DNA from 3 places in the Variovorax sp. P4_B10 genome. Region 1 is predicted to be linked to each of the others. Evidence: predicted binding sites of a transcription regulator. Region 1 holds the regulator's gene; each other region holds the start of a gene.

Evidence for each region. Region 1 encodes sigma-54, which starts transcription at its own class of promoters, with help from an activator protein. Its sites were predicted from a motif close to TGGCANGNAANCTGCTTT; they were not measured.
Region 2: a site for sigma-54 is predicted at 7,964-7,981, ahead of nirB (nitrite reductase large subunit NirB). Genes of this name have one in related genera too.
Region 3: a site for sigma-54 is predicted at 4,364-4,381, ahead of AC1DXX_RS18250 (circularly permuted type 2 ATP-grasp protein). Genes of this name have one in related genera too.

The regions. Positions count from the first base shown of each region.
Region 1 is NZ_JBFUHN010000016.1:26,694-37,117, reverse strand. It holds gene AC1DXX_RS10355 (LysE family translocator) at 1-36, shown strand, start outside; gene AC1DXX_RS10350 (phospholipase D family protein) at 47-1,645, opposite strand; gene rpoN (RNA polymerase factor sigma-54) at 1,656-3,239, opposite strand; gene lptB (LPS export ABC transporter ATP-binding protein) at 3,258-4,052, opposite strand; gene lptA (lipopolysaccharide transport periplasmic protein LptA) at 4,049-4,768, opposite strand; gene AC1DXX_RS10330 (thiol:disulfide interchange protein DsbA/DsbL) at 4,964-5,611, opposite strand; gene AC1DXX_RS10325 (SPOR domain-containing protein) at 5,763-6,548, opposite strand; gene argS (arginine--tRNA ligase) at 6,557-8,242, opposite strand; gene AC1DXX_RS10315 (hypothetical protein) at 8,373-8,792, shown strand; gene AC1DXX_RS10310 (fused MFS/spermidine synthase) at 8,865-10,424, opposite strand, start outside.
Region 2 is NZ_JBFUHN010000080.1:14,016-24,439, reverse strand. It holds gene AC1DXX_RS27510 (branched-chain amino acid ABC transporter permease) at 1-714, shown strand, start outside; gene AC1DXX_RS27505 (branched-chain amino acid ABC transporter permease) at 727-1,710, shown strand; gene AC1DXX_RS27500 (amidase) at 1,721-3,163, shown strand; gene AC1DXX_RS27495 (helix-turn-helix transcriptional regulator) at 3,254-4,315, shown strand; gene AC1DXX_RS27490 (lytic murein transglycosylase) at 4,531-5,838, opposite strand; gene AC1DXX_RS27485 (TetR/AcrR family transcriptional regulator) at 5,952-6,596, shown strand; gene AC1DXX_RS27480 (glycosyltransferase) at 6,593-7,831, shown strand; gene nirB (nitrite reductase large subunit NirB) at 8,200-10,424, shown strand, end outside.
Region 3 is NZ_JBFUHN010000037.1:24,560-34,983, reverse strand. It holds gene AC1DXX_RS18260 (transglutaminase family protein) at 1-1,685, opposite strand, end outside; gene AC1DXX_RS18255 (DNA internalization-related competence protein ComEC/Rec2) at 1,827-4,280, shown strand; gene AC1DXX_RS18250 (circularly permuted type 2 ATP-grasp protein) at 4,410-5,921, shown strand; gene AC1DXX_RS18245 (alpha-E domain-containing protein) at 5,954-6,910, shown strand; gene glpK (glycerol kinase GlpK) at 6,986-8,479, opposite strand; gene AC1DXX_RS18235 (DeoR/GlpR family DNA-binding transcription regulator) at 8,878-9,645, opposite strand; gene glpD (glycerol-3-phosphate dehydrogenase) at 9,767-10,424, shown strand, end outside.

The DNA.
Region 1 (10,424 bases):
CTGCGGCTGGTCTGGTCGGCCGTGCGCGGCAACTGACCGGCCGGGTCTACAGCAGGCTCTCCGGCGTCAGCGGCGCCAGCAGTTCGAGCATCGTGCGGTCCCAGAAGCCGGAGTCGGGCTCCTCGTCGAGCACCGTGGTCTTGCCCGCTTCTTCGCTGATCCACTCGATGCGCGACGCGCTGCCTTCGGCGAAGCGCAGACGATAGGCGCCCTGCTGCTTGAGCACGTCGATGAGCTTGAGCGTCTGCTGCGCCATCTCGGCGCTGCGGATGAAGAGGCCGATCTCGGTGTTGTGCGTCTCGGAGCGCGGATCGAAGTTCATCGAGCCGACGAAGAGGATGCGCCGGTCGATCACCGCCGACTTGGCATGCAGCCGCCCCACCGAGGTGCCGAACAACCCGAGCCGCACGCTGCGCCGCGTGCGCGTGGTGCTCAGCTCGTAGAGGTCGGCGCCGAGCGTGAGCATCTCGGGCCGGTAGCGGCGGTACGCGGTGTGCACCAGCGGCTCGTCGGTGGCGGCGAGCGAGTTGGTCACCACGCTGATCTTCACGTTGCGCCGGCGGATCTCGCGCATCACCTCGAGCCCCGCGGCGCCCGGGATCAGGTAGGGCGAGACGATGGTCACCTCGGAGCGCGCGCGGCGCATCTGCTCGACCACGTTGTAGCGCACGCTGTCGACGTCGAGCAGCGGCACGCCGCCGTACGAGGCGGTCTTGCCGATCACGCGCTCGGGCGAATCGGCGTACGCCTCGGCGATGGCCCAGATCAGGCCGAGCTTGCCGGTGTCGAGGTCCTCGACCAGCGGGCTGTAGCCCAGCAGGTCGTTGGGGGCGGGCTTCGGCGGCGGCGGCGTGGTGTCGGGGCCGGTGGCGGCGTCGAAGCGCTTCTGCAGCTTCTCGCGCGACAGGCCGCTCGCCACCACCGACTGGATCGGCCGCACATGGACGCTGTTCCAGTACTGGTCGAACAGGGTGCCCAGGCGCGGGATCAGCGCGCCGGTCACGAAGGTGTCGAGGTCGATGAAGTTCTGGCCCGAGTTGCGCCTGAAGTACTGGTTGCCGATGTTGCGGCCACCCGCCACCGCCATCGCGCCGTCGGCGATGAAGAGCTTGTTGTGCATGCGCCGGTTGACGCGGCTGAAGTCGAAGAGCGAGGCGGTGAAGCGCCGCAGCAGGCTGCCGCGCCCGGCCGGAAACGGATTGAAGAGGCGCAGCTCGACGTTCGGCGTGGCGGCCAGCCCGAGCAGCAGTTCGTCTTCGCCCGAGGTGTAGAGGTCGTCCATCAGCAGCCGCACGCGCACGCCGCGCTGCGCCGCATCGCGCAGGGTGCGCAGCAGGTAGCGGCCGGTCTCGTCGTTCTCGATCTGGTAGTACTGCACGTCGAGCGTGCGCTGGGCGCGGCGCGCGAGCTGGATGCGGGTGTCGAAGGCGAAGTCGCCGCCCGGCATCAGGCGGAAGCCGCTGAGGTCGGGGTCGGGCTGGGAGGCCAGCGCGATCTTGCCGAGGGCCGTGTCGGCCGAGACGGCGAGGGCCTTGGTGGGCGGGCGTGGCGCTTCGTCGGGCAGGGTGGCGCAGCCTGCGAACAGCAACGATGCCGCCACGACGAAGACCCAGTGCCCACAACACGACAGCAGGCGACGGATCATCGGCGGCTTTCTACAGTGCCTTGCGCAGGTTGGCGGGCGCGATGCGCAGGGCTTCGCGGTACTTGGCCACGGTGCGCCGCGCGCACTCGATGCCCTGCTCCTTCAGCATCTCGGAAATCTGGCTGTCGGACAGCGGTTTCTTGATGCTCTCGGAGCTCACGAACTGCTTGATCAGCGCGCGCACCGCGGTGCTCGACGCATTGCCGCCGGTCTCGGTGCCGAGCGCCGAGCCGAAGAAGTACTTGAGCTCGACCGTGCCGAACGGTGTGGACATGTACTTGGCCGTGGTCACGCGCGAGATGGTCGATTCGTGCAGGCCCAGCTCGTCGGCAATTTCGCGCAGCACCAGCGGCCGCATCGCGAGCTCGCCGTGCACGAAGTAGCTCTTCTGACGCTCGACGATCGCATTGCTCACGCGCAGGATGGTATCGAAGCGCTGCTGGATGTTCTTGATGAACCAGCGCGCCTCCTGCAGCCGCTGCGACAGCGCCTGGCTGCCCTCGCCCTTGTGCGACTTGAGCGCACCGGCGTAGATGTCGTGCACGCGCAGGCGCGGCATCACCTCGGGGTTGAGCATGACGCGGAACTTCACGTTCGTGCCGCGGCCGATCTTGGTGACGATCACGTCGGGAATCACGATGTTGCGCTCGACGTCGACGAAACGGCGGCCCGGCTTGGGCTCGAGGCGCGCAATGATCTGCAGCGCCGAGCGCACCAGCTCTTCGTTGGTGCGCGTCAGGGTGGCCAGGCGCTTGAAGTCGCGCCGCGCGAGCAGCTCCATCGGCTGCTTGCAGATGGCGATGGCGGTCTTGCGGACCAGCGCTGCCTCCTCGGCCTCGTCCTCGCTGGCCAGTGCGCGCAGCTGGATGCCGAGGCATTCGCCCAGGTCGCGCGCGCCGACGCCGACGGGCTCCAGGCTCTGCAGCAGGCCGAGCGCCATCTGGAAGTGGTGCACGAGTTCGTCGAACTGGTCGTTGTCGTCGCCCGCAAGGCCCGAGGCCAGCGCGGGCAGCGAGTCTTCGAGGTAGCCGTCGTCGTTGAGCGATTCGATCAGGAAGCGCAGCGCGGCGCTGTCGTTCTCGTTCAGGCGCAGGCTGAGCGCCTGGCGGTGCAGGAACGATTGCAGCGATTCCTGGCTGCGCGCGAGCTCGGTGGCGTCGGCACGTTCGTCGTCGCCGAGGTTGTTCTGGCGCGCAGGCGCATCGCTGCCCCACTCGCTGTCGTCGGGCGCCATGTCGACGGTGCCGTCGCCTTCCCAGTCGGGCTCGCGCTCGGTGGTGTCGGCAGTGGCGCCATCGGCGTCGCTGGTTGCCGCGGTGTCGGTGGAGGCGGTCGTCGCGCTGCTGGCCGGCGCCGAGGCGAATTCGCTCTCGCCGGCCTCCTCGCGCGGCACGGGTGTGTCGACGGCATCGAGCCCGAATTCCTCGCGCGCCGCTTCTTCCGCGGTGCGTTCGAGGAACGGGTTCTCGTCCAGCATCTGCTCGACCTCCTGGCTCAGTTCGAGCGTGGAGAGCTGGAGCAGCCGGATCGACTGCTGCAGCTGTGGCGTGAGCGCCAGATGCTGCGAGACGCGAAGGGACAGCCCTTGCTTCATGGAGAACGCGACCCTCCCTTACATCCGGAAGTGCTCGCCCAGGTACACCCTGCGTACTTCGGCGTTGTCGACGATCTCCGAGGGTGTGCCTTGTGCCAGCACATGCCCGTCGCTGATGATGAACGCGTGATCGCAGATGCCCAGCGTTTCACGCACGTTGTGGTCGGTGATGAGCACGCCGATGCCGCGCTCCTTCAGGAAACTGATGATCCGCTGGATCTCGATGACCGCGATCGGGTCGATACCGGCGAAAGGCTCGTCCAGCAGGATGAAGCGCGGCTGGGTGGCCAGCGCGCGCGCGATCTCGACGCGGCGGCGTTCGCCGCCCGAGAGCGCGAGCGCGGGCGAGTCGCGCAGGTGGTCGACCCGCAGGTCGGCCAGCAGCTCGGACAGGCGCTCTTCGATGTGCTTCTTGGAAAGCGCCACCACCTTGCCGCTTTCGTCGGGTTCGCGCTGCAGCTCGAGCACGGCCCGCACGTTCTCTTCGACCGTCAGCTTGCGGAAGATCGAGGCTTCCTGCGGCAGGTAGCTCAGGCCCATGCGCGCACGGCGATGGATCGGCATGTGGGCGATGGGCTCGCCGTCGATGGTGATCTCGCCGGCGTCGGCACGCACCAGCCCGACGATCATGTAGAACGAGGTGGTCTTGCCGGCGCCATTGGGGCCGAGCAAACCGACGACTTCGCCCTTCTGCACGTCGAGCGAGACGTCCTTGACGACCGTGCGGCTGCCATAGCTTTTCTGCAGGCCGCGTGCGACCAGGCGGCTGCCCGGGACGTTGTTGGCTTCCTGGATTCCGGCGGTTTCGATCACTTGTGCCCTTCTCCCTCTCCACTGAGCGTGGTGGTCGAGCGCAGGCCGGTGCCAGGCGCGGGTGTGGGGGCCGGGGCCGCGGCAGGTTTCGCGCCCGCCGGGGCGGAGGCGCCGGGCTTCGGTGCGGCGGCCGCCTTGGGGGTGAGGATGGTCCTGACGCGTCCGCCCGGATTCGCCGCGTTCACGGCGGTGTTCGGCGGCACGGTGGAGCCGTTGACCGTGTAGGTGTCGTTGCTCTGGTCGTAGACGATCAGTGCGCCGGTGCTTTCGTCGTTCGGCGTGGCGCCCAGCAGGCGGCGCATGACGGCATTGCGGATGAACTTGACGTTGTCGGCGCGGCTGTCGTACTCGATGACTTCGGACTCGCCCTCGATCCACTCGTCGGGCGCATTGCGTTTCTGCTTGTAATAGGCCCGCTTGCCCGGCGCCGCCGTGACCACCCCGTACTGGTAGCCCTCGGCATCCTGGCGCACGTCGAGGCGCGCGCCGCGGATGATGATCGTGCCCTTCGTGACCAGCACGTTGCCGGTGAACACGCTGGTCTGTTTCAAGTCGTCGTAGCGCATCGAGTCGGACTCGATGTTCATCGGCTTGGTGCGGTCGGCCGTCTCGGCCAGGGCGCCCGAGGCGAGGCCGGCCAGCAACAGCGCGCCGATGGCCAGGTGGCCGATGCGACGAATGAGGGGGGGAGTGGTAGGGTAAGAATGCAATGTCATAGAGGCACGAAACTTGCTCTGAACCATTGTATGCGGCGGATTGCACCAGCCCACCAGCGCGGATGAAAAAGCCCGCCAAGGCGGGCCGGGTGTCCCTCAGGGGAGACACCGCGAAACCGGCTTCGCCGGGCCGCAGGTGTCGCCCCCTGCAAGGGGGTAGGCGCAGCGGACACGAAGTGCCGCGCAGCCCGGGGGTTAACCCTTCTTTGCTTCGCCGATCAGGTAGGTGACGACCTGGAGCACGTTGGTCATGTTGCCAGCGGTTTCGCCATCCACGTACCAGCGGCCGGCAACGGCCATCGCCGGCACCCCGGCCACCTTGTAGGCATCGGTCATCTGCGAGGCGCGCTTGGCCTTGCTGGCCACGCCGAACGAGGTGAAGACTTCCTTGAACTTGGCGCCGTCGAGGCCGTTGGCCGCGGCCCAGGCAATGATGTTGGCATCGCCGTTCACGTTCTGGCGCTGCTTGTGGATCGCGTTGAAGACCTTGGGCTGGAATTCGTCGACCTTGCCCATCGCTTCGAGCGCGTAGTACAGGCGCTGCTTGGCTTCGACGTCGTTGCCCACGAACGGCACCGGAATGCGGCGGAAGGCCACTTCCTTCGGGGCCGCCTTGGCCCAGGCCTCGAGCGCCGGCTCGAAGTCGTTGCAGTGCGGGCAGTTGTACGAGAAGAACTCGACCACTTCGATCTTGCCGGCCGGGGCATCGACCGGCACGCGCTTGTCGAGCACGAGGTACTGGGAGCCGGCCTTGGGCGCGAGCGCCTGGGCGCGGGCCGGGTTGGCGGCCAGCGAAAGCAGCCCGAGCGAAGTGGCGGCCAGCGAAAAGTCACGACGTTTCATTGAAAGAATTCTCCTGTTGTACGGCAGACTGAGCCGGCGCGCGGCGGGGAGTTCCCCCGATGCACAGTGCACACGGCGCGCCCAAGGCGATGGATGGTGGCGGCAAACGCCGCGCGGCGAAGCTTAAAGGCTATTCGTGGCAGTTGCTTGCTCAGCGCTGCACGCGGACCAGGGCCGACTCCAGGCCGCCGCCGTCGAGCCGCTCCTTGAGCCGGTCGGCCTCGTCCTTCTTGTTGAACGGGCCGGCACGGACACGGTAGACCGTGCGGCCGGCCTGCTCGCGCTCGGTGACCTTGGCCTCCACGCCCATCAGCGACAGCTTGGCGCGTTGGGCCTCGGCGTCGTCGGTGGTGCGGAAGGCGCCGGCCTGCACGAAGTACATGAACGGGTCGGAACCGGAGGATGCCGCCGCATTGCTGTTGCTGCTGCTCGGCGCGGCGGACGCCGTGGTCGTGCTGCCTGAGCCCGAGCCCGAGCCGGCGCCGATGCCCGCACGCGCCCGGGCGAGGTCACCCAGCGGATCGTTCGATGGCGGCAGCGCACTGGCTTCGGCCGGCACCGGCGCGGCGCGCGTCGGCTTGGGCGCGACCACCACGGGCACCGGTGCGGTCGCCGGGGGCGGCGGCGGCGTGCCGGGTGCGACGGCGGTGTTGGTGGCCGGCTCGCCGGTGACCGGGTTGACCGGACCGGCCGCGGCCGGCGGCGTGGGCCTGGCTGCGCCGGCCTTGCCGGCGAGCGGTGCGTTGGGGTCCCAATCGCGGTTCTTGCGGGCTTCGGCTTCGTCCTGCTCGGCGCCGCCCTTCTGCGTCTTGGTCACGAACGGGATCGGCACCTTGGTCACGTAGACCGCGATGCCCAGCGCGACCCCCAGGCCGAGCACCAGCCCGATGATCAGGCCGATGACGATGTTGCCGCGTTGTCTGGTTGTCTTCTTCATGGTGAGGTTCACATCTTGCTCGGCGCACTGACGCCGAGAATCGCGAGGCCATTGTGCAGCACCTGCGCACAGGCTGCGACAAGCGAAAGGCGGGCTTTTTTGAGCGTTTCGTCGTCAACAAGCACGCGTTCCGCGTCGTAGTAACTGTGCAGATTGGACGCCAGCTCGCGCAGGTAGAAGGTCACGTCGTGCGGCGCAAAATCCTTCGCTGCTGCTGTCAGCATCTCGGGATACTTGGCAAGCTGCAGCATGAGGGTCTGTGCCTGTGGCGCCTCCAATGAGGACAGATCGCTCGTGCTCAACGATGCGACTTCGCCACCCCAATCGCGCAGCATCTTGCAGATGCGCGCGTGCGCCATCTGCACGTAGTAGACCGGGTTGTCGTTGTTCTGAGCCAACGCCAGATCAATATCGAAGAGAAATTCGGTATCGGGCTTGCGGCTCAGCAGGAAGAAGCGCACGGCGTCCGTGCTGGTCCACTCGATCAGATCGCGCAGCGTGACGTAGCTGCCGGCGCGCTTGCTGATCTTGACCTCTTCGCCGCCCTTCATCACGCGCACCATGGTGTGCAGCACGTAGTCGGGGTAGCCCTCGGGGATGCCCTCGCCAGCCGCCTGCAGGCCGGCGCGCACGCGCGCGATGGTGCCGTGGTGGTCGGTGCCCTGGATGTTGACCACCTTGTGGAAGCCGCGCTCCCACTTGGCGATGTGATACGCGACGTCGGGCACGAAGTACGTGTACGTACCGTCCTGCTTCTTCATCACGCGGTCCTTGTCGTCGCCGTAGTCGGTCGACTTGAGCCACAGCGCGCCGTCCTGCTCATAGGTCTTGCCGGCGGCCACGAGCTTCTGCACCGCGGCCTCGACACGGCCGCTGGTGTAGAGGCTGGATTCGAGGTAATAGTTGTCGAAGCGGACGCGGAAGGCCTGCAGGTCCAGGTCCTGCTCGCGGCGCAGGTAGGCCACCGCGAATTCGCGGATCGCGTCGAGGTCGCCGATGTCGCCGCTCGCGGTGTACTCGCGGTCGTCCGACTTGACGGTCTTCTTCTGCTTGAAGTCTTCGGCGATGTCGGCGATGTAGTCGCCGTTGTAGGCGGGCGCCTTTTCGCCGCTCGGCCACTCGGGGTCGCCGGGCTTGAAGCCGCGGGCGCGCAGCTGCGTGCTGTTGGCCAGCGTCTGGATCTGCACGCCGGCGTCGTTGTAATAGAACTCGCGCCAGACGGTGTCGCCCTGGGAAGCGCGCAGGTTGCAGATGGCGTCGCCCAGCGCAGCCTGCCGGCCATGGCCCACGTGCAGCGGGCCGGTCGGGTTGGCCGAGACGAACTCGACCAGCACCTTCTCGCCGGTGGCGGGCTGCTGCCCGAAGGCGTCGCCGGCGGACAGCACTTCGCGCACGATCTGCTGCTTGGCGGCGGTCTTGAGGCGGATGTTGAGAAAACCGGGGCCGGCGATCTCGATGGCTTCGACCCATTGGCCGAAAGCGGGGGTGGCGAGCAGCGCGGCGCTCAGTTGCTCGGCCAGTTCGCGGGGCTTGCGGCCCAGCGGTTTGGCGAGCTGCATGGCGGCAGTGCTGGCGAAATCGCCATGCGCTGCCACCTTGGGCGATTCGAACGCGGCTTTGGAGCCGGCGCCGGGCGAGAGGGATTCGAGCGTGTTCGCGAGCGCCGCGAGCAGCTCCTGTTTGACCAATAGCATCTGCGAATTTTACCGGGGGCAAACCCGGACACAGTTAACCATCGTCATCCGATCGTTACCTTGGCCCGTTAGGAGGGTCGGCCCCGGGGCGGGGCACCTGTCACAACCCACCTTGCAAGGACATATCACCATGAAGAAGTTCCTTTCCCTGGTCGCCCTGGGCGCCTGTCTCTCCTTCGGCGCCGCACAGGCACAAGACAAGGCCCCGGCCAAAGCCCCGGCGCCTGTCGTCGTCGCTCCCGCTGCCACGCCAGCCACTCCAGCCACGCCTGCCACGCCCGCCGCTCCTGCGGCAAAAGCCCCTGCAGCGCCCGCCACCGCGGCGGCTCCCGCCGCCGGCGCGAGCTGCGAAGCCAAGGCCATCGACAAGAACGGCAAGCCGCTGGCCGGCGCCGCCAAGGGCAGCTTCATCAAGAAGTGCGAAAAAGACGCCAAGGCGGCCGCAGCGCCCGCTTGCGCAGCCAAGGCCGTCGACAAGAATGGCAAGCCGCTGGCCGGCGCCGCCAAGGGCAGCTTCATGAAGAAGTGCGAAAAGGACGCCAAGGCCTGAAGCCGCGCTGCGCTTCAGCCTGCGCAAACAGGGCCCGCCGCGTGCGGGCCTTTTTCATGGCCGCGACGCCGGCTACTTCAGCACGCTCAGCAGGTTGTTGAAGTCGTCGGTCCAGGGCCGCATGCCGGCCACCGGCGCAATGGCGGATGCCGCAGCACCTATCGGCTCGCGCGCCAGGGTTTGCGCATCGCGCGCGACCAGCACCCAGTCGGTGTCGCGCAGCCACGCGGTGTCGGAGGTGTCGTCGTGCACCAGCACCGCATGCAGGCCCTTGGACTCGGCGATCTTCGCGACCACCGGCGCCAGCGCCAGGAAGCGGTTGGTCACATGGAAGGCCACGATGCCGCCGGACCGCAGATGCCGCAGGTAGACATCCATCGCCTCGGCGGTGATCAGGTGGATAGGCACCGAGTCGCCCGAGAAGGCATCGACCGCCAGCACGTCGAAGCCCTGCGCCGGCTCGCCTTCCAGGGCCAGCCGCGCGTCGCCCAGCACCCGCTCGATCCTGGCGGGGCTGTCGCGCAGGAAGCTGAACTCGGTGTCGGCCAGCTCGAACACCTGCGGGTTGATCTCGTAGACGCGGTAGACGTCGCCGGCCCGGCCGTAGCCCGCGAGCGTTCCCGCGCCCAGTCCGATCAGGCCGACACGGCGCGGCCCCGCAGGGGCGGCAGCGATCGTGCGGCCGATGCCTGAGGTGCGGCCGTAGTAGGAGGTGGGCTCGCTGCGCCGTGCCGGCGCGAGGAACTGCTCGCCGTGCTTGACCGAGCCGTGGTACATCTGGCGCACGTCGTCGGCCGGGTCGTCGCGTCGCGTGTCGAGCGTGACCAGCGTGCCGTAGAAATTGCGCCGCAGGGTGCGCGCATCGGCCGTGTCGTCGCGCACCTGCAGCGACAGGAACCAGGCGCAGCAGCCCGCGACCGCCACGCTGGCCGCCAGCAGCCAGCGCCTGCTGCGCAGCACGGCCGCAGCCACCAGCGCCGTCAGCACGAGACCGATGCCCAGCTCGTAATAGGCGGGCAGCACCAGCGGCGCGACCAGCCCCACCGTCACGCCACCCAGCGCACCGCCGAGCGACAGCATCAGGTAGAAGCGCGTCAGATAGCGCGCGCCCGGCCGCAACCGGGCCATTTCGCCGTGCAGGAACATGCACAGCGCGAACAGGCCGGCCGCATAGATCGGCAGCGCGGTCTTGACGTTGGCGCCGATGCTGTCCTGCAGGCCGAAGGAACACAGCAGCAGCATCACGGCCGCGAGCGGCAGGAACACGCCACGCCGGTACCAGCGATCGCTCTCGAAGCACAGCACGAAGGTCAGCAGATAGAGCGAGAGCGGCAGCACCCAGAGAAAGGGAACGGCCGCCACGTTCTGGGTGATGTGGTTGGTCACCGCCAGCAACAGCCACGAGCCCAGCGCAGGCAGCGCGAGCCACAGCAGGTAGTCGGCTGCACGCGGCGGTTTTTTTTCAGGGGCGACGGCTGCGGCAGCCGCGCTGCCTGAAGCTTGCGGCAGTGGCACCGCATCGGCCCAGCGGCGCGCCACATACAGCGTGGTGCCGCTGCACAGCGCCACGAACGCGCCGTAGCCCCACGACCAGCCGTGCGCCTGCTGCAGCAGCGCGCTGCGCGGCTCGAT
Region 2 (10,424 bases), on a different contig from region 1:
CTAGGCCCCTCGGCCTGGATCGTGGTGACCGCGGCGCTGCTCAGCGGCGCCATGAGCGGTCTGCTGATTTGCGCGCTCGCCTTTCTTCCCCTGCACGACAAGCCCGCCTTCCTCATCCGTAGCCTGATTGCGACGCTGGCGCTCAGCCTCCTTGGAACACAGGTTCCGCTGTGGTTCTTTGGCCCGGGTGCCAAAAAACTGCCCGATCTGTTTGGAACACAGAACTTGATTCTCTTCGGAATGTCGATTCCTGCCGACAAGGTCGGATCTATTGCCTGTTCGTTGCTCCTCATGGTTGTCGTGCTGTGGTGGATGACGCGCAGCCGTGGCGGCTTGGCGATTCGCGCCATGATGCAGAACCCCGAAGGAGCCGCCTTGGTTGCAATTGGCTTACGCCGCACTGCCTTGGCGGTGATGGTCGTCGCCGGTGCCATGGCCGGACTGGCCGCAGTGCTGCTGTCTCAAACCTATTTCGTCAGTCCTTTTGGAGGCACCACGCCCTTGGTCAAGGGGTTGATCGTGGCGCTATGCGGTGGCTTGGGCTCAGTACCGGGCGCAATTGCTGCAGCAGCGCTGATCGGCTTCCTGGAGGCCTTCACCAACGCGACACTGGGCGCGCGGTGGGTTCTGATGGTGCAGTTCGGCTTCATCATCGCTGTGCTGCTGGTGCGCCCTCGAGGCATAGGCGGGTTGTTGGCGCGTACGCGTGAATAGGCTCGATCAATCATGAAACCTGCTCTTGTACGCCGTTATTTCTGGGCATTCGGCCTGTTCGGGTTGGCACTTGTGCCCCCCTCTCTGGGTTGGCTGCTCGACAGTTCGTCACTGTTGTCTACGGCTTCTGTTTTTGCCTTGTTCGCTGCCATCAATCTGATGTGGATGCTGATCATAGGAACCGCCGGCATCTTTTCGATGGCGACCTTGGCGATCGTCGGAATGGCAGCCTTTGGCGGTGCTTGGCTTTCCATCACGTACGGCCTGCCGTGGTACGGCATGGTAGGTGTGGGCGGAGTGATCGGTCTCGTGTTCGGCATCGTCATCGCCATTCCCGCCAGCCGCCTGGGAGGGTATTACTACGCCTTGTTGACGATGGGGTTGGTCGAGCTGTGTCGTGTTTCGGTGGTGCAGTCCGAGGCATTGGGTTCGGCCTCGGGAGGCCTGTTCGGCGCTGACAGTTATCAGCCGGACGGATTGGACTACATGACGGAACAGGTCGTTGCCTACCTCGGCTGCTTCGTCGTCATGCTCTTGGCCTTGTGGCTCTACCACGCCGTCAATGGCCGGCGCCTGGGTCAGTTGCTGCGCTGCGCACCCGAGCAGCAGGAGGCCTTTGCCGAAGCGTGTGGCATCGACTATCGACGCGCCCGCACCTGCGTTTTTCTGATCTCCTCGGCCGCCTTGGGACTGATAGGCGGCTTTTACGCCAGTCATTTTCGCGGCGCATCTCCCTCGCTCTTTGGCATGGACAACCTCTTGCTCTTGCTGGCCATGATCGTGATTGGGGGCATGGGAACCGCACGAGGGGCCATTCTGGGAACCTTGCTGGTTGTCGGGATCGACAAGTTGATGCTCGACATAGGCCCGCTTCGCATGGTGCTGATCGGACTCATCATGCTGGCGAGCGTGTTGTTCACACGGCAAGGGTTGGTGGGCATTCCGGCCCAATACCGGGCATGGCGTGCACGACGCGCCATTCGATCGACGTCATAGGAGATTTATCGTGAAAGCACATGAGTACATAGAACACGACGGTCTGGGCTTGGCCCATTTGGTGGCAAGCAAAGAGGTGACCCCGCAGGAGTTGGCGGCATTGGCCAAAGCCCAGAACGATCGGCTGAACCCGGGGATCAACGCGGTCTTGCAGTGGCTGGAACCGCAAATCTCTGAAGAGCACCGGAACGGCGACTTTTTCGGCGTTCCCTTCCTGATAAAGGAGATCATCTTGCATGCGGCGAACGTGTCGTTCTCGAACGGATCGGCGCTCACCCAAGGGACGGTTTGGGCACACGACACAGAACTGATGACGCGGTTTCGCCGTGCCGGTCTTTGCTTGACCGGCACCACGCAAACGCCAGAGTACGGCTACAACCCCACGACCGAGCCGCGATTGTTCGGGCCGGTGCACAACCCCTACAAGCGTGGCTACAGTGCCGGTGGCTCAAGTGGCGGTGCTGCCGCCGCGGTGGCTTCGGGCATTGTTCCGGTAGCCCATGCCAATGATGCCGGCGGCTCGATTCGCATTCCTGCGAGCTGCTGCGGCTTGGTCGGACTCAAGCCGACCAGGCACCGTATACCTACCGGACCCGATGCAGGCGAAATACTGAGCGGCTTCGGAGCCGAGTTCGCTGTCACGCGAAGCGTGCGAGATGCGGCGGCTTTGTTGGACTCGGTGGCCGGCCCTGACGCCGGTGCCCCGGGCGTGCCGGTGCCGCCGTCCAGGTCCTTTGCGGACTCCGCGCGAACGCCGCCGCGGCGCCTCAAGATTGCCTGGACCACTCACTCGTCAACGGGGTCGGCAATTGCCCCTGAGTGCGTGCAAGCCGTGCACGAAACAGTTCAGGTGCTGAACGATCTGGGCCACGAAACGATCGAAGCAGAGCCTGCCTATGACTGGGACATGTTCGTTAGGGCATTGCATATCCACTGGTCCAGCTGTATCGCCTATCTGGTAGATCTGGCCGAATCTGCCACCGGCAGGCGCGCAAGTGCGGACACATTGGAAGCCGTAACGCTGGCGGCATGGATGGAAGGTCGAATGATGAAGGCATCGGATCTGTACTGGGCGATCGATGTCAACAACAAGATCTCGCGGACCTTTGGTCAATTCTTCAACGACTACGACGTTCTGTTGACCCCGACGTTGGCACAGGTGCCTGCGCCACATGGGGTATACAACCAAAACCGCGGTGGAATCTCGGCCATGGAGTGGGCGCGCCAAGTATTCGAATACATTCCCTTTACGGCTCAGTTCAACATGACTGGTCAGCCAGCCATTTCTCTGCCCATCTGCTGGACGGAGTCCGGCCTTCCGATTGGCGTGCACTTTGGTGGTCGCTTTGGCGACGAAGCAACGTTACTGAGCCTGGCCGGTGAGCTGGAAAGTGCCAAGCCCTGGAGGGCCCGACAGCTGGCGCAGATGAAAAGCCTCCTGTCGGCAGTTTGAACCCTGGTCGCTCCAGAGTTGCGTCCAACAATTCAGCATAAGTGGGGAAGGTCGACAAGGAAAAGAAACCGTGGTGGAGGCGTGATAGTTATGAGTACAGAACTGTTCAGTCGCGCCGTGCTGGAAGTTCACTGTATGGCTCGAACCGAGCCGATGGTGAATTTTCAGCAAGCAGTCCTTGGAACTTTGCGACGCTACATCCATTTCGATTCGGCATGGTGGGGTATTGGCTCTCGCCTCCCCGATGGCTTGGAGGACGTGCACGCCTCTGCGTTGTACCGTCTGCCTTCGTTGTTCCCGGGCATCTTGAACGAGGTTCAGCGCGAGGACCTGATGACCCAGGTCACGGCGAGAGAACCGGGACTGACGGTGAACCTGAATCAGGAGGCAATGTGCGGCAGCGCGCGTATGCGTGAAGTCCTGCAGGGCTTCGAGATCGCCCATTGCATGTGTACCTCAATGCCCCTCAACGAAATCAAGCAAATGAGCTTCCTGTCGTTGTATCGCTCAGCGCACGATGCACCATTTTCCGAATCCGAGCGTGAGTTCAAGCAATGGGTGATGCCGCATCTGACAGCTGCACTCACCACGAACTGGATGTTGCATCTGGAGCGCTTGCGCTCGCAACAGGCCAGCGGACATGCGGCCCTGGCAATCGTCGATCGGCGGGGAGTGCTTCATGTCGCGGACGACGCCCTGACCGATCTGATCAGAAGCGAATGGCCCGGCTGGACAGGACCTCGCGTGCCAACGGTCCTGGTGCAACACTTGAGTTCCGGGCAGGTCTATCGAGGCAAACGACTGAAGGTGCGCTTCCACCCGATCGCCGACTTCTGGCTCGTCGATCTGAGGCACAACTCTGCGTTGGAAAGATTGACTGCGCGAGAAGGCGAGGTTGCTGGTGCCTTCGCTGAGGGGGCGAGCTATAAGGAAGCGGCTCGTGCACTTGGCATCGCGCCGAATACCGCGCGCCATCATTTGCGAGAGGTTTATCGCAAGCTTGGAGTGTCCGGCAAAGCCGAACTGGTCCGAGAACTGGCGTTGAATCCAGAGCTGAACCTGACGGCATCGGGCATATCCTCCGTGCAAGATCTCACCGCACCGGAAGCGACTGGTCGCTCCACCCTTGACGACGCACTGAACTGGCGGTGAAAGCGATCAGTGCGCTGGTTTCCAGTCAGTGCCCGAGGCTGTAGTCGATGGCCTGGCCGTCGAACTGTCGTCGGGCACACGCCTTCGCTCGAACGCCAGCCAAGTGTGCAGTTCCTCCCACAGCGGCCGGGTCGAGCTGCCTCGCAATGCCAGGCGCTCTTTGGGCGTGCGCTGCGCCGGCGTCAAACAGGTAGGGCAGGGGAAAGAAGCGCCAGCTAGCGCTGTTGCAGGCGCTGAAGCAACTCTGCGCTTGGATAGCCATCCGCGGGCACCCCGATGCTGCGTTGGTAGCGGCGCAGCCCTTCACGGGTGGCCGAGCCCATCACGCCGTCGGGCGTTCCGCTGGCAAAGCCGCGCTGGTTGAGCGCGGTCTGGAGTTCGAGCAGTTGGCTGCGCGTGAGGGCGGCCAGATCCCGCGGCCAGGGCGCCTGCACGCCGGAGCCGCCGGTCAGGCGCTGCGCAAGAAGGCCGACCGCCAGCGCATAGCTGGTCGAGTTGTTGTAGCGCAGGATGGCGCGGAAGTTCGGGCCGACCAGGAAGGCCGGCCCCCGCGCGCCTGCAGGCAGCAGGATCGTGCCGTCGGCAAACTCCGGCAGCGGTTGACCGTCCATGGTTTGCAGCCCCTCGGCGGCCCACTGGGCGGTGGGTTGGCGAATGGCTGCGTCGGCGCGGCCGTGGTCGAAGCCAGCCGGCAACCGGATCTCGACGCCCCAGGGCTTGTCCGCTTGCCATCCCGCGCGCGACAGGAAGTTGGCGGTCGAGGCCGTCACATCGGCCATGCTGCCCCAGATGTCGCGCCGGCCGTCTCCGTCGGCATCCACCGCGTAAGCCAGGAAGCTCGACGGCAGGAACTGGGTCTGGCCCATGGCGCCAGCCCAGGAGCCGACCATGTGTTCGCGATCGATGTCGCCGTTGTCGAGGATCTTCAACGCTGCGAGCAACTCGCCACGCGCCCAGTCGCCCCGGCGTCCCTCGAAGCCCAGCGTCGCCAGCGCGTCGATGGTCAGGGTACTGCCGTAATTGCTGCCGTAATTGCTTTCCATGCCCCAGATGGCGACCACGATGCCGGGCGGCACGCCGTAGCGCGACGCCGCTGCTTCGGCTTGGTTGCGAACCTGCAGGAGCTTGTCCTGGCCGGCAGCGACACGTTGGGCCGTCACGGTGCCGTCGAGGTAGTCCCAGACCGTGCGGGTGAGTTCGGGCTGTGCACGGTCCAGTTCGATGACGCGCGGGAGGTATTGGACGCCGTCGAAGGCGCTGCGCAGCGTTGTCTCGCTGATGCCGCTTGTGCGCGCGGTGGCGCGGAAGTCCGCCACCCATTGTGAGAATCCCCGTTGGAGTTCCGCTTCGCCGGCGGCCGCGGGCACGGGTGTAGTAAGCGCTGGTGCGGCTCGGGCGGGCGCGGTCGACGGCTGCGACGGTGCCGTAGGCGGCGCCGAAGCGCAGCCTCCCAGCAGGGCGATTGCGAGCGCCGTCAGGGCAAGTCGTGGGGGACGAGGCGACGGAAAGTGGGCTTGGTGCATACCGTGGATTTTCACCCTCGCGCAGAACCGGCGTGGCCTCGCCCCTCGATGGTTGAAGGAAATTAATGAACATCGTATAAACTTGAACGACGTTCAGATTTAAAGGACCTGCAGTGCTGGCCCCCGATGTTCCCGGCCGCCGCGAGCGGCGGCGCGCGCAAACGCTCGACCATGTCGCGAGCACAGCCATGCAGCTCTTCGAAGCCAGCGGCTACGACGCAACCACCATGGAGCAGATCGCCCTGCAGGCCGACGTGGCCAAAGGCACGCTCTACAACCATTTCGCCACCAAGGAAGCGATCCTCGCGCATTGGGTGCACATGGAACTGGCGGCCGACACGCAGCGCCTTCGCGACGTGGTCGACATGCCGGGCGGCTTCGAGCCGAGGCTGATGCGTTTGCTCGACGCCTCGGCCGAATGGTCGCAGCGCCACCGGGGTTATCTGCTCGACTACTTCCGCTTTCGCTTTCTCAACATCCAGGACGAGATCGGCGGGAGAGAAACCGACGAGCGGCCGCGCGATCTGGCGGGGCTCTTCGCGCTGTTGATCGAACATGCGCAAGAAGACGGCACCTTGCGTGCCGACGTGCCGGCCGAGCACCTGGCGTCGCTGCTGCACCATCTGTACTTCGGCGCGCTGATGCGTTGGCTGACGCTGCCCGGGCTGGAACTGGGCCGCGAATTCGCGGTGATCGTCGAGATCTTTGCCAACGGTGCCCGCGCCGCCGGCAAACCGCTGCAGAGGAAGCGCCCATGAAGATCGCCGTCGTGACCTATGGCACCGAGGGCGATGCGCGTCCTCTTGCGGCACTGTGCCGCGCGCTGGATGACGCCGGCCATGCATCGGTCCTGCTGGCGGACGAATCGACGCTGGGCATGGCCCGCCAGCTCGGTGTGCGGACGCAGGCGCTGGACGGCGACATCCGGGGCGCGCTCGGCGCGAGCGGTGCCATCGCCAACGTGGTGGCGCACAGCGAGCGGCCGGGCGCGGCCGCGAAGGCACTGGCAGCCATTGCCAATGCCAACGCCACGCCGTGGCTGCGCCAGACCGTCGAGACGGCGCGCGGCTGCGACGCCATCGTGTGCTCGGGACTGGCCGCTTTCGTGGGCCTTTCGGCCGCCGATGCGCTGCGCGTGCCGGTCATCGGCGCGGGGCTGTTTCCGCTCACGCCCACGCGCGACTTCGCCTCCCCGTTCCTGCCGCCAGCGCGCATTCCGCGATGCCTGAACCGCTTGAGCCATCGCTTCGTCAACGCGATGCTGTGGCGCGCATTCCGGCCGGCCGTGAACGCGGCGCGTGCCGAAGTGTGCGGCCTGCCGCCGCGCCGGCGCATGTGGACCACGCACCCGATGCTCTACGGTTTTTCGCCGAGCCTGGTGCCGCGGCCGACCGATTGGCCTGCGAACGCAGCGGCCTGCGGCCAGTGGCTTCCGCCAGCGTCCGATTGGCAGGCGCCACCCGCCTTGAATGCATTCCTTGCGGCTGGCGAGGCGCCGATCTACATCGGGTTCGGCAGCATGACCGGCTTCGACGCCGGCCGCATGCGCCGCGTGGTGGTGGACGCCATCGGGGGGCGGCGCGCCGTGCTGAATCCCGGCTGGAGCGGCATCGACGTCCAGGGCCTGCCCGCCAACTTTCACGTGGTGGGCGATACGCCGCACGACTGGCTGTTTCCGCGCACGGCGCTGGTGGTGCATCACGGCGGATCGGGCACCACGCATTCGGCTGCACGCGCAGGGGTGCCGTCGGTGGTCGTGCCGTTCACCGGCGACCAGTTTTTCTGGGCCCACCGGCTGGCGCAGGCGGGGGTGGCGCCGCAAGCGGTCGCGGGCGGCCGCCTCGGTGCGCACGACCTGGCGCGCGGCATTGCGTTGGCCGGCCGTCCGGAGGTCCGGGCGAGTGCGCGCGCATTGGGCGAGCGGATGCGTGCCGAAAATGGGCTGGCGCAGGCTGTCGGGATGATCGAGCAGAGCCTGCAGTCCACCGGTTGACGCAGAGTCCGCGTCGCCTCGGCCGCACCAAACGGGGAGATGCATGCGCCACAACGGCGCATCGGGCGGCGCCTTGCAGCGAGGTCGCGCCGGGTTTGGTGCGATGGAGACCCGCCCGGCCGCAGATTTTCCCGGCACGGATGTTGCATCAGGTCCTGCACTGTCCCGCGGCACAGCTGCCGCGGTTCACTCAGTGCCTCCGCTAACGACGGCGGATCCGAGCGCACTGCAAGCCCACAAGCTGGCAGTACGTCCGTTCCAACCCGACTCGCATCCGTTCCACGCGGGGGCTCCACTGCGACACGCCGTCTCCAGGCTGCGTGTCGGGTGGCCTGCACCCGCGCGGCCGGTTGTCTGCAGGACCCGACATGAAAATCGCAGTCATTGGCCACGGTATGGTGGGCCACAAGTTTCTCGAGCAACTCCACGAGCTCGGTCTCGCACAAGCGCAGGTCACAGTGCTTTGCGAAGAGCCGCGTCCGGCCTACGACCGGGTTCACCTCTCCGAATTCTTCGCGGGAAAGACCGCGGAAGACCTCTCGCTGGTCGAGCCGGGCTTCTTCGAAAAGACCGGCTTCACGCTGCGCCTGGMCGCCAGGGCCGTGGCCATCGAGCGCCGGAACAACACCATCACCACGGCCGATGGCGAGGTGGTGGCCTACGACAAGCTCGTGCTGGCGACCGGCTCGGCACCGTTCGTGCCGGCGGTGCCCGGCCGCGACCGGCCCGACTGCTTCGTCTATCGCACCATCGAGGACCTGGAAGCCATGAAGGCCTGCGGCGCCCGCTCCAGGAGCGGCGTGGTCGTCGGCGGCGGCCTGCTGGGCCTGGAATGCGCCAAGGCACTGCGCGACATGGGCCTCGAAACCCATGTGGTGGAGTTCGCACCGCGGCTCATGGCGGTGCAGGTCGACGAGGGCGGGGGGCGCGCGCTGCGCAACAGCATCGAGGCGCTGGGCCTGCATGTGCACACCGGACGCAACACGGTGGAGATCACCGACGGCGCCGCCGCGCGGCACCGCATGGTGTTCGCCGACGGCACCTACCTCGAGACGGACATGATCGTCTTCTCCGCCGGCATCCGCCCGCGCGACGAGCTGGCCCGCCAGTCGGTGCTGGCAGTCGGCCCGCGCGGCGGCGTGGCGATCGACAGCCACTGCCGCACGAGCGACCACGACGTCTACGCGATCGGCGAGTGCGCCTCCTGGAACGAACAGACCTTCGGCCTCGTCGCACCGGGCTACGACATGGCCCGCGTTGCCGCGAAGCACATCGCCGGGCAGGACGACGCCGCCTTCACCGGCGCCGACATGAGCACCAAGCTCAAGCTGATGGGCGTGGACGTGGCCAGCATCGGCGACGCCCACGGCAAGACGCCGCACGCGCGCGCCTACCAGTACGTCGACGAGCGCAAGCAGATCTACAAGAAGATCGTGGTCAGCGACGACGGCAAGCAGCTGCTGGGCGCGGTGCTGGTCGGCGATGCGGCCGAATACGGCACCCTGCTGCAGCTGGCGCTCAACGGCATCGCGCTGCCCGCCGATCCGGAGTTCCTGATCCTGCCCGCGAGCGACGGCAAGGCCAGGCCGGGGCTCGGCGTCGATGCGCTGCCCGACAGCGCCCAGATCTGCTCGTGCAACAACGTGACCAAGGGGCAGATTTGCGCGGCCGTGGGCGAGGGCGCATGCACCGTCGCCGAGATGAAGGCCTGCACCAAGGCCGGCGCCACCTGCGGCGGCTGCGTGGCGCTGGTCGGCCAGGTCATGAAGGTCGAGATGGCCAAGCGCGGCATGGCGGTCAACAACCACCTCTGCGAGCACTTTGCGTACTCGCGCCAGGAGCTCTACCACCTGATCCGCGTGGGCGAGATCCGCAGCTTCGAAGACCTGCTCGCCAAGCACGGCAAGGGCCTGGGCTGCGACATCTGCAAGCCCACCGCCGCCAGCATCTTCGCGTCGTGCTGGAACGAATTCGTGCTGAAAAAGAACCTCGCGAGCCTGCAAGACAGCAACGACTACTTCCTCGGCAACATCCAGAAGGACGGCACCTACTCGGTCGTGCCGCGCATGCCCGGCGGCGAGGTCACGCCCGACGGGCTGATCGCCGTGGGCCACGTGGCCAAGAAATACGGCCTCTACACCAAGATCACCGGTGGCGCCCGCGTGGACATGTTCGGTGCGCGCGTCGAGCAGCTGCCAGCCATCTGGGAAGAGCTGATTGCCGCCGGCTTCGAATCCGGCCACGCCTACGGCAAGTCGCTGCGCACGGTGAAGAGCTGCGTGGGTTCGACGTGGTGCCGCTACGGCGTCGACGACAGCGTGGGCCTGGCCGTCGAGCTGGAGAACCGCTACAAGGGCCTGCGCGCACCCCACAAGATCAAGTTCGGCGTGTCGGGCTGCACGCGCGAATGCGCCGAGGCGCAGGGCAAGGACGTCGGCATCATCGCCACCGAGAAGGGCTGGAACCTCTACGTCTGCGGCAACGGCGGCATGAAGCCGCGCCATGCCGAGCTGTTCGCATCCGACCTCACCAAGGCCCAGTTGATCCAGCTGATCGACCGCTTCCTGATGTTCTACGTGCGCACGGCCGACCG
Region 3 (10,424 bases), on a different contig from region 1:
GGGTCGCGTTCGATCAGGTAGGGGTAGTCGCCCTTGCTGGCCCACGGCTGCGAGTCGAGCGGCAGGCGGTAGCCCATGGGCGAGTCGCCCGGGATCAGGTAGAGGCGGTCGTCGCGCAGGAACCAGGGGCCGGTTTTCCAGGCCGGGCCCGCGAGCGCAGGCGCATCGCCGTTCGCGTTGCCGGGCTCGATGGGCAGCATGTAGCCGATCACCGCGTCGAGCTTCTGCGTGAACACGCGGCGCAGGCGCACGCGTTCGAGTTCGTCGTCGAGCTTCGATTCGAAGGGGTCGACGTTCACCGGCAGGCGGCGCTCGCGCCAGAGGTAGTAGTAGATGTCTTCGTAGCCGGGCTGGATGTAGCGCTCGGTCAGGCCGAGCTTGTGGGCCAGCACGGTGGTGAAGCGGCTCGCGTCTTCGCTCGTGTAGTGCGTGGGCACGCGTTCGTCGGCGAAGAGTTCGGGGTTGTGCCAGAGCGTCTGGCCGTCGGCACGCCAGAAGATCGAAAGGGCCCAGCGCGGCAACTGCTCGCCCGGGTACCACTTGCCCTGTCCGAAGTGCAGGAAGCCGCCCTGGCCGTACTCGGCGCGCAGCTTGTGGACCAGTTCGGTGGCGTAGCCGCGCTTCGTGGGGCCGAGCGCATCGGTGTTCCACTCGGGCGCGTCGCGGTCGCTGGTGGCCACGTAGGTGGGCTCGCCGCCCATCGTGAGGCGCACGTCGCCGGCCTTCAGGCGCGCATCGACCGCATCGCCCAGCGCCAGCACTTCGGACCACTGCTCTTCGGTGTAGGGCTTGGTGACGCGCGGCGATTCGTAGATGCGCGTGACCTTCATTTCATGGCCGAACTCGACCTCGGATTCGTCGACGCCGCCCTCGATGGGCGCCGCGCTCGATGGCGTGGGCGTGCAGGCGAGCGGAATATGGCCTTCGCCGGCCATCAGGCCCGAGGTGGCATCGAGGCCGATCCAGCCGGCGCCCGGCAGGAACACTTCGCACCAGGCGTGCAGGTCGGTGAAGTCGACCGTGGTGCCGCTCGGGCCGTCGAGCGACTTCACGTCGGGCGTGAGCTGGATCAGGTAGCCGGAGACGAAACGCGCGGCCAGGCCCATGTGGCGCAGCAGCTGCACCAGCAGCCAGCCCGAGTCGCGGCAGGAGCCGCTGCCGCTGGTGAGCGTTTCTTCCGGCGTCTGCACGCCGGGCTCCATGCGGATCAGGTAGTTGACGTCCTTCTGGACCTGCTGGTTGATGCCGACCAGGAAGTCGATGGTGCGCTGTTCCTTGCGCTCGATCTTGTCGAGGTAGGCCTGCAGCAGCGGGGTCGGCGTTTCGGTGACGAGGTAGGGTGCGAGCTCTTCGGCCTGCGAGGCGGTGTACTTGAACGGAAAGTTCTCGGCCTGCGGCTCGAGGAAGAAGTCGAAGGGGTTGTAGACCGCCATTTCGACCACGAGGTCGACGGTGACCTTGAATTCGCGCGTCTTCTCGGGAAACACGAGCCGTGCCTGGTAGTTGGCGAACGGGTCCTGCATCCAGTTGACGAAGTGCTCGGCCGGTTCGACCCGCAGCGAGTACGAGACCACATTGCTGCGGCAATGCGGCGCGGGCCGCAAGCGCACGACCTGCGGGCCCAGCTGCACCAGGCGGTCGTATTTGTAGTGGGTGACGTGGTGGAGAGCGGCGTGAATGGACATGCGTTTTTATGTGCAGTACTGCGAGATTGCATCGAAAAGATGTCTCTTGTGAGACGCATACTAGCCCAGATGCCAAGCAATTAACGCGCCATCGAGCGCGAGTCCGGGGAGGGTTTGCATCATGTGTTGTGGAGTTGTTCAGTGACGCCGTCACGGGCGTCGGGCTCGGCTGCGGCCGGGCCGTGGGCTTTTGCTGCGCTGGGCGGATCGCTGCTCGGCGCGGCGTTGCAATTGCATCAGCCTGCGTTGTGGGAGGCCGGTGCCTACGCGGCCTTGCTGTTTGCGGGCGTGGCGGGGCTGTGGTGGCGGCGGACGTCCGGGCGGCTGCTGCTGGCCGCGGCGCTGGTCTGCGGCGCAATGGCCGGTGCCGGGCTGGCGGGCTGGCGTGCCGTGGCCTATGCGAGCGGCGCGCTGGCGCCTGCGCTCGAAGGGCGCGACCTGCAGGTGATCGGCGTGGTGCCGCAGATGCCGCAGCGCAACGAGGCTGGAACGCGGTTTCATCTCGATGTCGAGTCGGCCCGATGGGCCGACGCGCGGGACGAGGTGCCGCCGGCCGTTCCGTCGCGCATCGCGCTGGGCTGGTATGGCGAGAACACCGGCCTGTGGGGGCGCGCTCCCGAGGGGCGGGCACCTTCTCCCAGCGTCGTCGGCGCATTGCATGCGGGCGAACGATGGCGCATGACGGTGCGGCTCAGGGCGCCCCATGGCAATCTCAATCCGCACGGTTTCGACAGCGAGCTGTGGCTGTGGGAGCAGGGCGTGCATGCCAGCGGCTATGTGCGCACGGGCGTGCGCGATGCGGCGCCCCAGCACCTGGCTGCCACCTGGCGGCACCCCATCGAGCGCGTGCGGGAGGCGGTGCGCGACGCGGTGTTCGAGCGCGTACTTGACCGGCGGCAGGCGGGCGTGATCGCTGCGCTGCTCACGGGCGACCAGGGCGCCATCGACCGCGCCGACTGGGACGTGTTCCGGGCCACCGGCGTCGCGCACCTCATGTCGATCTCGGGGCTGCACATCACCATGTTCGCCTGGCTCGCCGCGCATGCCGTCGGCGCACTGTGGCGATGCAGCAGCCGGTTGATGCTGCGCCTGCCGGCGCAACAGGCTGCGCTGGCGGGCGGTGTGCTGCTCGCGACGCTCTATGCACTCTTCAGCGGCTGGGGCGTGCCCTCGCAGCGCACGGTCTGGATGCTCGCGACGGTGGCGCTGCTGCGCCTGACCGGGCGGCGCTGGCCGTGGCCGCATGTCTGGCTGCTGACGGCCGCCGTGGTGGTGGCGATCGACCCCTGGGCCCTGATGCAGGCTGGCTTCTGGCTCAGCTTTGTCGCGGTGGGCGTGCTCTTTGCCACCGATTCGACAGGGCCGGCCGGGAGGAAAAAGGGCGCTGCAACCCGGTTGCTCCTGTTCTTTCGCGAGCAATGGGTGATCACGCTGGCACTCACGCCGCTCAGCCTGCTGCTGTTCCAGCAGGTGTCGCTGGTCGGCCTGATCGCCAACGCGATCGCGATTCCATGGGTCACCCTGGTGGTCACGCCGCTGGTCATGCTGGGGGCGGTCGTGGCGCCGATGTGGGACGTCGCGGCCTGGGCCGTGCAGGCGCTTGCCGTGCTGCTGCAATGGTTCGCCGGGTTGCCTTTCGCCACGCTGTCGATGGCTGCGCCGCCCTGGTGGATGGCAGCCTGCGGCGTGGCTGGCGGGGCGCTGCTCGCCATGCCGCTGCCATGGACCGTGCGCGCGCTCGGGCTGCCGCTGTTGCTGCCGGTGCTGTTGTGGCAGATGCCGCGGCCGGCAGCCGGTGAGTTCGAACTGCTCGCAGCCGACATCGGGCAAGGCAACGCGGTGCTGGTGCGGACGGCGACGCACAGCCTGCTCTACGACGCGGGGCCGCGCTACAGCCTCGAAAGCGATGCCGGCCACCGCGTGCTCGTCCCGCTGCTGCGAGCCTTCGACGAGCGGCTCGACATGCTGATGCTGAGCCACCGGGACATCGACCACACCGGCGGCGCTCCCGCGGTGCTTGCGATGCAGCCGCAGGCCGCGCTGCTCAGCTCGATCGAGGCCGAGCATCCGCTGCGTGCGCAGCGCCCCGGCGAGGTCTGCGAGGCCGGYCGGCAATGGGACTGGGACGGGGTGCACTTCGAGCTGCTGCATCCGCTCGCGTCGGACTATCTTGCAGGCGCCAGGCCGAATGCGATCTCTTGCGTGCTGCGCATCGGCAACGGCCGGGCGACCGCGCTGCTGGCCGGCGACATCGAGCGCGACCAGGAGCGCGCACTGGTGCAGCGCGGCAGCCCGCTCGCGGCCGATGTCCTGCTGGCGCCTCACCATGGCAGCAAGACCTCGTCGAGCGCCCCGTTCCTCGATGCCGTGCACCCGCGCATCGCGCTGGTCCAGGCCGGCTATCGCAATCGTTTCGGGCACCCGGCGCAGGAGGTGGTGGCGCGCTATGCGGAGCGCGGCGTGCGCGTGATCGACAGCGCCCATTGCGGTGCTGCACGCTGGACGAGTGTCCAACCCGGCGGCGTGGTCTGCGAGCGCGAACGCCGTGCGCGCTACTGGCAGCACCGCATGCCCGAAAGCCGGTCGAGCGACTGAGCGGCAGCATCCCCTTCGAACGGCATCCAAAATCGCTCTGCACATCAAAAAGACCGGGGTCGGCCCAATCCTAGGGCTTCTACTGGCCCTGAACTTGCTAAGCTATGGCTCAAGGAGATTGGTCGTTCCATGCACAAATTCGATGAGATGTATGAGCAGTTGCCCTACGCGGGGGCTGCAATCCGACAGCACTACAAGCGCTACGACCAATGGCTCGCGAAGCAACCCGGTGAGGTGATGCGTTCGCGGCGTGAAGAGGCGGAAATGATTTTCCGCCGGGTCGGCATCACCTTCGCGGTGTATGGCGCCAAGGACGAGGACGGCTCCGGCACCGAGCGGCTCATCCCGTTCGACCTGCTGCCCCGCATCATTCCCGCCCACGAGTGGGAGAGCATGGAAAAGGGGCTGGTGCAGCGCGTCACCGCGCTCAACCGCTTCCTGCATGACGTTTATCACGACCAGGAAATCATCAAGGCCGGCATCATTCCGGCCGAGCAGATCCTGAACAACGCGCAGTTCCGCCCCGAGATGATGGGCGTGAGCGTGCCGCACAACGTCTACTCCAACATCTCGGGCATCGACATCGTGCGCGCCCCCGATGCCCAGGGCAACGGCGAGTACTACGTGCTCGAAGACAACCTGCGGGTGCCCAGCGGCGTGAGCTACATGCTCGAAAACCGCAAGATGATGATGCGGCTCTTCCCCGAGCTGTTCAACCAGAACCGCATCGCGCCCGTGGCGCACTACCCCGACCTGCTGCTCGAAACCCTGCGCGCCAGCGCGCCGGCCGCCACCGCCGAGCCCACGGTGGTGGTGCTCACGCCCGGCATGTACAACAGCGCCTACTTCGAGCATGCCTTCCTCGCGCAGCAGATGGGCGTCGAACTGGTCGAGGGCCAGGACCTGTTCGTCAAGGACAACTTCGTCTACATGCGCACCACGCGCGGGCCGAGGCGCGTCGACGTGATCTACCGCCGCGTCGACGACGACTTCCTCGACCCCGAGGTGTTCCGCCCCACGTCCACGCTCGGTTGCGCGGGCCTGATGCGCGCCTACCGCGAAGGCAACGTCGTGATCTGCAATGCAGTCGGCACCGGCGTGGCCGACGACAAGTCGATCTACCCCTATGTGCCGAAGATGGTCGAGTTCTACCTCGGCGAAAAGCCGATCCTGAAGAACGTGCCGACCTACATGTGCCGCAACAAGGACGAGCTGCAGTACACGCTCGACAACATGAAGGACCTGGTCGTCAAGGAAGTGCACGGTGCCGGCGGCTACGGGATGCTGATCGGCCCGGCCGCCACGCAGGCCGAGATCGAGGACTTCAAGAAGGCCGTGATCGCCAAGCCCGACGGCTACATCGCGCAGCCCACGCTGAGCCTGTCGACGTCGCCGACCTTCGTCGACGCCGGCATCGCACCGCGCCACATCGACCTGCGCCCCTTCGTGCTTTCGGGCAGCGAGGTGCAGATGGTGCCCGGCGGCCTCACGCGCGTGGCATTGAAGGAAGGTTCGCTGGTGGTCAACTCGTCGCAGGGCGGCGGCACCAAGGACACCTGGATTCTCGAAGCCGACCGCACGTCCAAGCCCAAGGCGGCGCAGTCGCAGAGCCAGAGCCAAACCCCGTCACCGTCGGTCTGAGTGCAAGAAGCAAGGAACTAGGAGAACAAACGATGCTGTCACGCACCGCCGATCACCTCTACTGGATGTCGCGCTACACCGAGCGCGCGGAAAACACCGCGCGCATGCTCGACGTCAACTACCAGACCTCGCTGCTGCCGCAGTCCGCCGAAGTCGCCAAGTACGGCTGGCAGGGCGTGCTCTCCATCAGCGAGCTGCTGCCCTGGTACAACAAGAAGTACGACCAGATCACGCCCAACGACGTGATGGAGTTCATGGTCAAGGACGAGAGCAATGCCTCGTCGATCGTCTCCTGCCTCAAGGCCGCGCGCGAAAACGCACGCGCCGTGCGCGGAGCGCTGACCACCGAGGCCTGGGAAACCCAGAACACCACCTGGCTCGAGGTCAACCGCATGCTGCGCGCAGGCGATTTCGAACGCGATCCCGGCCAGTTCTTCGAATGGGTCAAGTTCCGCTCGCACCTGTCGCGCGGCGTCACGCTCGGCACGATGCTGCAGGACGAGGCCTTCCATTTCTCGCGCCTCGGCACCTTCCTCGAACGCGCCGACAACACGGCGCGGCTGGTGGACGTGAAGTTCCACGCCCTCAACAGCGAGTTCTTCGGCGCCGCCACCGAGGAAGACCAGGAGTACGACTTCTATCACTGGAGCGCGATCCTGCGCAGCGTCTCGGCCTTCGAGGTCTACCGCAAGGTGTACCGCGACGTGATCAAGCCCGAGCGCGTGGCCGAACTGCTGATCCTTCGCGCCGACATGCCGCGTTCGCTGCATGCCAGCCTGGTCGAGGTGGTGAGCAACCTCGCCAAGGTGCAAAACGAACAGAGCGCCGAAACGCAGCGGCGCGCCGGCAAGCTGCTGGCCGACCTGCAGTACGCGAGGGTCGACGAGATCCTGGCGACCGGGCTGCATGCGTACCTCACGCAGTTCCTCGACCGGGTGAACGAGCTGGGCGGACGGATCAGCCAGGACTTTCTGGTGCCCGCGCACTGAGGCCATCCCCCCGAGGGCTGCCAGCGGCAGGTGCCCCGCACAGCACATTGCACTCGGGCATCTGCCCGCAAGGTCTCAGGTCGCCGTGGCCTGCCGCACGGCGCGCTCCCAGCGCGCCATCGATTCCTCGGCCTGCGCGCGGCCCATGGTCGGCATGAAGCGGCGCTCCACCTTCCACAGCTTCGAGAGCTGGCGCGCATCGCTGTACACGCCCGTCGACAACCCCGCGAGGTAGGCGGCACCGAGGGCCGTCGTCTCGATCACTTCGGGCCGCACCACCGGAATGCCCAGCAGGTCGGCCTGGAACTGCATCAGCAGGTCATTCACGCTCGCGCCGCCGTCCACGCGCAACTCGGCCACCGGCTTGCCGCCGGCGGCCACCGCGTCGCGGCTCATGGCCTGCAGCAGCGCGGCGCTCTGGTAGGCGATGCTTTCGAGTGCGGCGCGCGCGATGTGCGCGACCGTGGTGCCGCGCGTCAGGCCGGTGATGGTGCCGCGCGCATCCGCATCCCAGTAGGGCGCGCCGAGGCCGGTGAAGGCCGGCACCATCATCACGCCGCCCGCATCGGGCACGCTCTCGGCCAGCGACTGCACTTCGGCGCTGCCCTTGATGGCCTTGAGGCCGTCGCGCAGCCACTGCACCACGGCGCCGCCCACGAACACGCTGCCTTCCATGGCGTATTGCGGTTTCGCGTCGGTCTGCGCGGCGCTGGTCACGAGCAGGCCGTTGTGCGAGGGCTGGAACGCGCCGCCCGTGTGCATCAGCAGGAAGCAGCCGGTGCCATAGGTGTTCTTGGCCATGCCGGCCTCGAAGCAGGCCTGGCCGAAGAGGGCGCTCTGCTGGTCGCCCGCCACGCCGCCGATGGGCAGCGTGTGGCCGAGCAGCGCGGCATCGGTGTCGGCGAAGTGCGAGCTCGACGGCTGCACCGTCGGCATCAGCGCAGCGGGAATATCGAGCGCCTTCAGCAGGTCCGCGTCCCATTCGTTGCGGTGCACGTTGAACAGCATCGTGCGCGAGGCGTTGCTCACGTCGGTCACGTGCACTTTGCCGCCTGTGAGCTGCCACATGAGCCAGCTGTCGACCGTGCCGAAGGCCAGTTCGCCGCGCTCGGCCTGCGCGCGCGCGCCGGGCACGTTGTCGAGCAGCCAGCGCAGCTTGGTGCCGGAGAAGTACGCGTCGATCACCAGCCCGGTCTTCTCGCGGATGGTGTCGGTCATTCCTTCTTCGCGCAGCTGCGCGCACAGCGGTTCGGCGCGCCGGTCCTGCCAGACGATGGCGTGGTGCACCGGCTGGCCGGTCTTGCGGTTCCACAGCACGGTGGTCTCGCGCTGGTTGGTGATGCCGATGGCGTGGATGTCGGTGGGCTTCAGCTTCGCCTTGACGAGCACTTCGCGCGCGGTGGCGATCTGGCTGCGCCAGATTTCCATCGGGTCGTGCTCGACCCAGCCCGGCTGCGGGTAGATCTGGGTGAGCTCCTTCTGCGCGATGGCGACGATGTGGCCTTCGCGGTCGAACACGATGCTGCGAGAGCTCGAGGTGCCCTGGTCGAGGGCTAGCAGGTAGGTCATGGGGTGGGTGTTCCTCGGGGTCTGATCAGGCGTTGAGGCTTGTCTTGTGCTCTTGGTGCTGTTGTTCTTGGCGCTGTTGTCCGGGGCGCGTGCACAGGACACCGGGTGCTCCCCTCCGCGAATGTCCCCCGCTTCGCTCCTCCTTTATTTCGCTGCGGGGAGCACCCGGTGCCCTGTGCACGAGGGACGCAGCGCTTGTGCGAGCCGATCAACCAGTGCTCTGAGCGATCACGCTGGCGGTGTGCTCTGCGCAGCGAAATAAAGGAGGAGGCATGCGGCCCTAGGCCGCGCCGGGGGACATTCGCGGAGCAGAGTACACCGTCGGCGTGATCGCGCCCTGAATAGCGCACGGCAAACACAACGCGACGACGAACAAAAAAACAAGCCGTCATTTCAATTCAATCGCGCGCAATCTCGAGGCGCACCTGCGCAGCGTGCAGCAGGTCGGCAAAAGGCGCAGGCGGCTCCGCATCGGTGAACAGCCGGTCGATCTGCGACAGCGTGCCCAGCTGGATCATCGCGGGCCGGTTGAACTTGCTCGCATCCGCCGCGAGCCACACCTCGCGTGCCTGCGAAATGATGGTTTGCGCCACCTTCACCTCGCGCAGGTCGAAGTCGCGCAGCGACCCGTCGGCCTCGATGCTCGACACGCCGATCAGCGCAATGTCGACCTTGAACTGGCGGATGAAGTCGATGGTGGCCTCGCCCACGATGGCGCGGTCCCGTGGGCGCACCGAGCCGCCGGCCACGATCACTTCGCACGAGGTGTTGCCGCTCAGGATGGTCGCCACGTTCAGGTTGTTGGTGATCACGCGCAGCCCGGTGTGGCGCAGCAGCGCCTTGGCGATCGCCTCCGTGGTGGTGCCGATATTGAGGATCAGCGAACAGTCGTTGGGCACCAGCTCGGCCACGCGGCGGGCGATGCGCGCCTTGCCTTCGGCATGCAGGGTTTCGCGCTGCTGGTAGCCGATGTTCTCGGTGGTCGAACTGGGCACGCGCACGCCGCCGTGAAAGCGCGTCAGCAGGCCCTGGTCGGCCAGCCGCTGCACGTCGCGCCGCACGGTCTGCAGCGTCACGCCCAGCATGTCGGCGAGTTGCTCGACCGTGACGGAGCCGCGCGTGCGCACGGTGTCCAGGAGGTTGATCTGGCGCGGATTGGAGTTCACAGGGGCGTCGTGGAGAGCGTAAAGACTGTGGGGAGGGTACAGGGCGCGTCACTTTAAAGCGAAAGAAAACGAAGCGAACTAAGGGAAAACTCGGGGGAAAATCGCGCTAAAAGGAATCCAAATGAAAAAACCCGAAAATACAATGGCGCCCTTCGGTGACCAAAGTCACGATTCAACGGGCCCATTTCCTGTGAGCGATTTCTCCTCCAATTCGCCTGCGCCGGCAACCGATTGCGATGTGCTGATCGTCGGCGGCGGCATCAACGGCTGCGGCATCGCGCGCGACCTCGCCGGGCGCGGCTGGCGCGTGGTGCTGTGCGAAAAGGACGACCTCGCCTCGCACACGTCGTCCTCGTCCACCAAGCTGATCCACGGCGGACTGCGCTACCTGGAGTACTACGAGTTCTCGCTCGTGCGCAAGGCGCTGCAGGAGCGCGAGGTTCTGCTCAAGAGCGCGCCGCACATCATGTGGCCGCTGCGCTTCGTGATGCCGCACGACCCTTCGATGCGGCCGGCCTGGATGATCCGCATCGGCCTGTTCATGTACGACCACCTCGCCAGGCGCGAAGTGCTGCCGGGTTCGCGCAGCGTCGACCTGCGCAGGCATGCGGCCGGCAAGCCGCTCAAGGACCAGTACAAGCGCGGCTTCGTCTATTCGGACGGCTGGGTCGACGACGCGCGGCTCGTGGTGCTGAACGCGCTCGATGCCCAGGCGCGCGGCGCCGAAGTGCTCACGCGCACCCGCTGCACCCATGCGCAGCGCGGCGCCGACGGCTGGA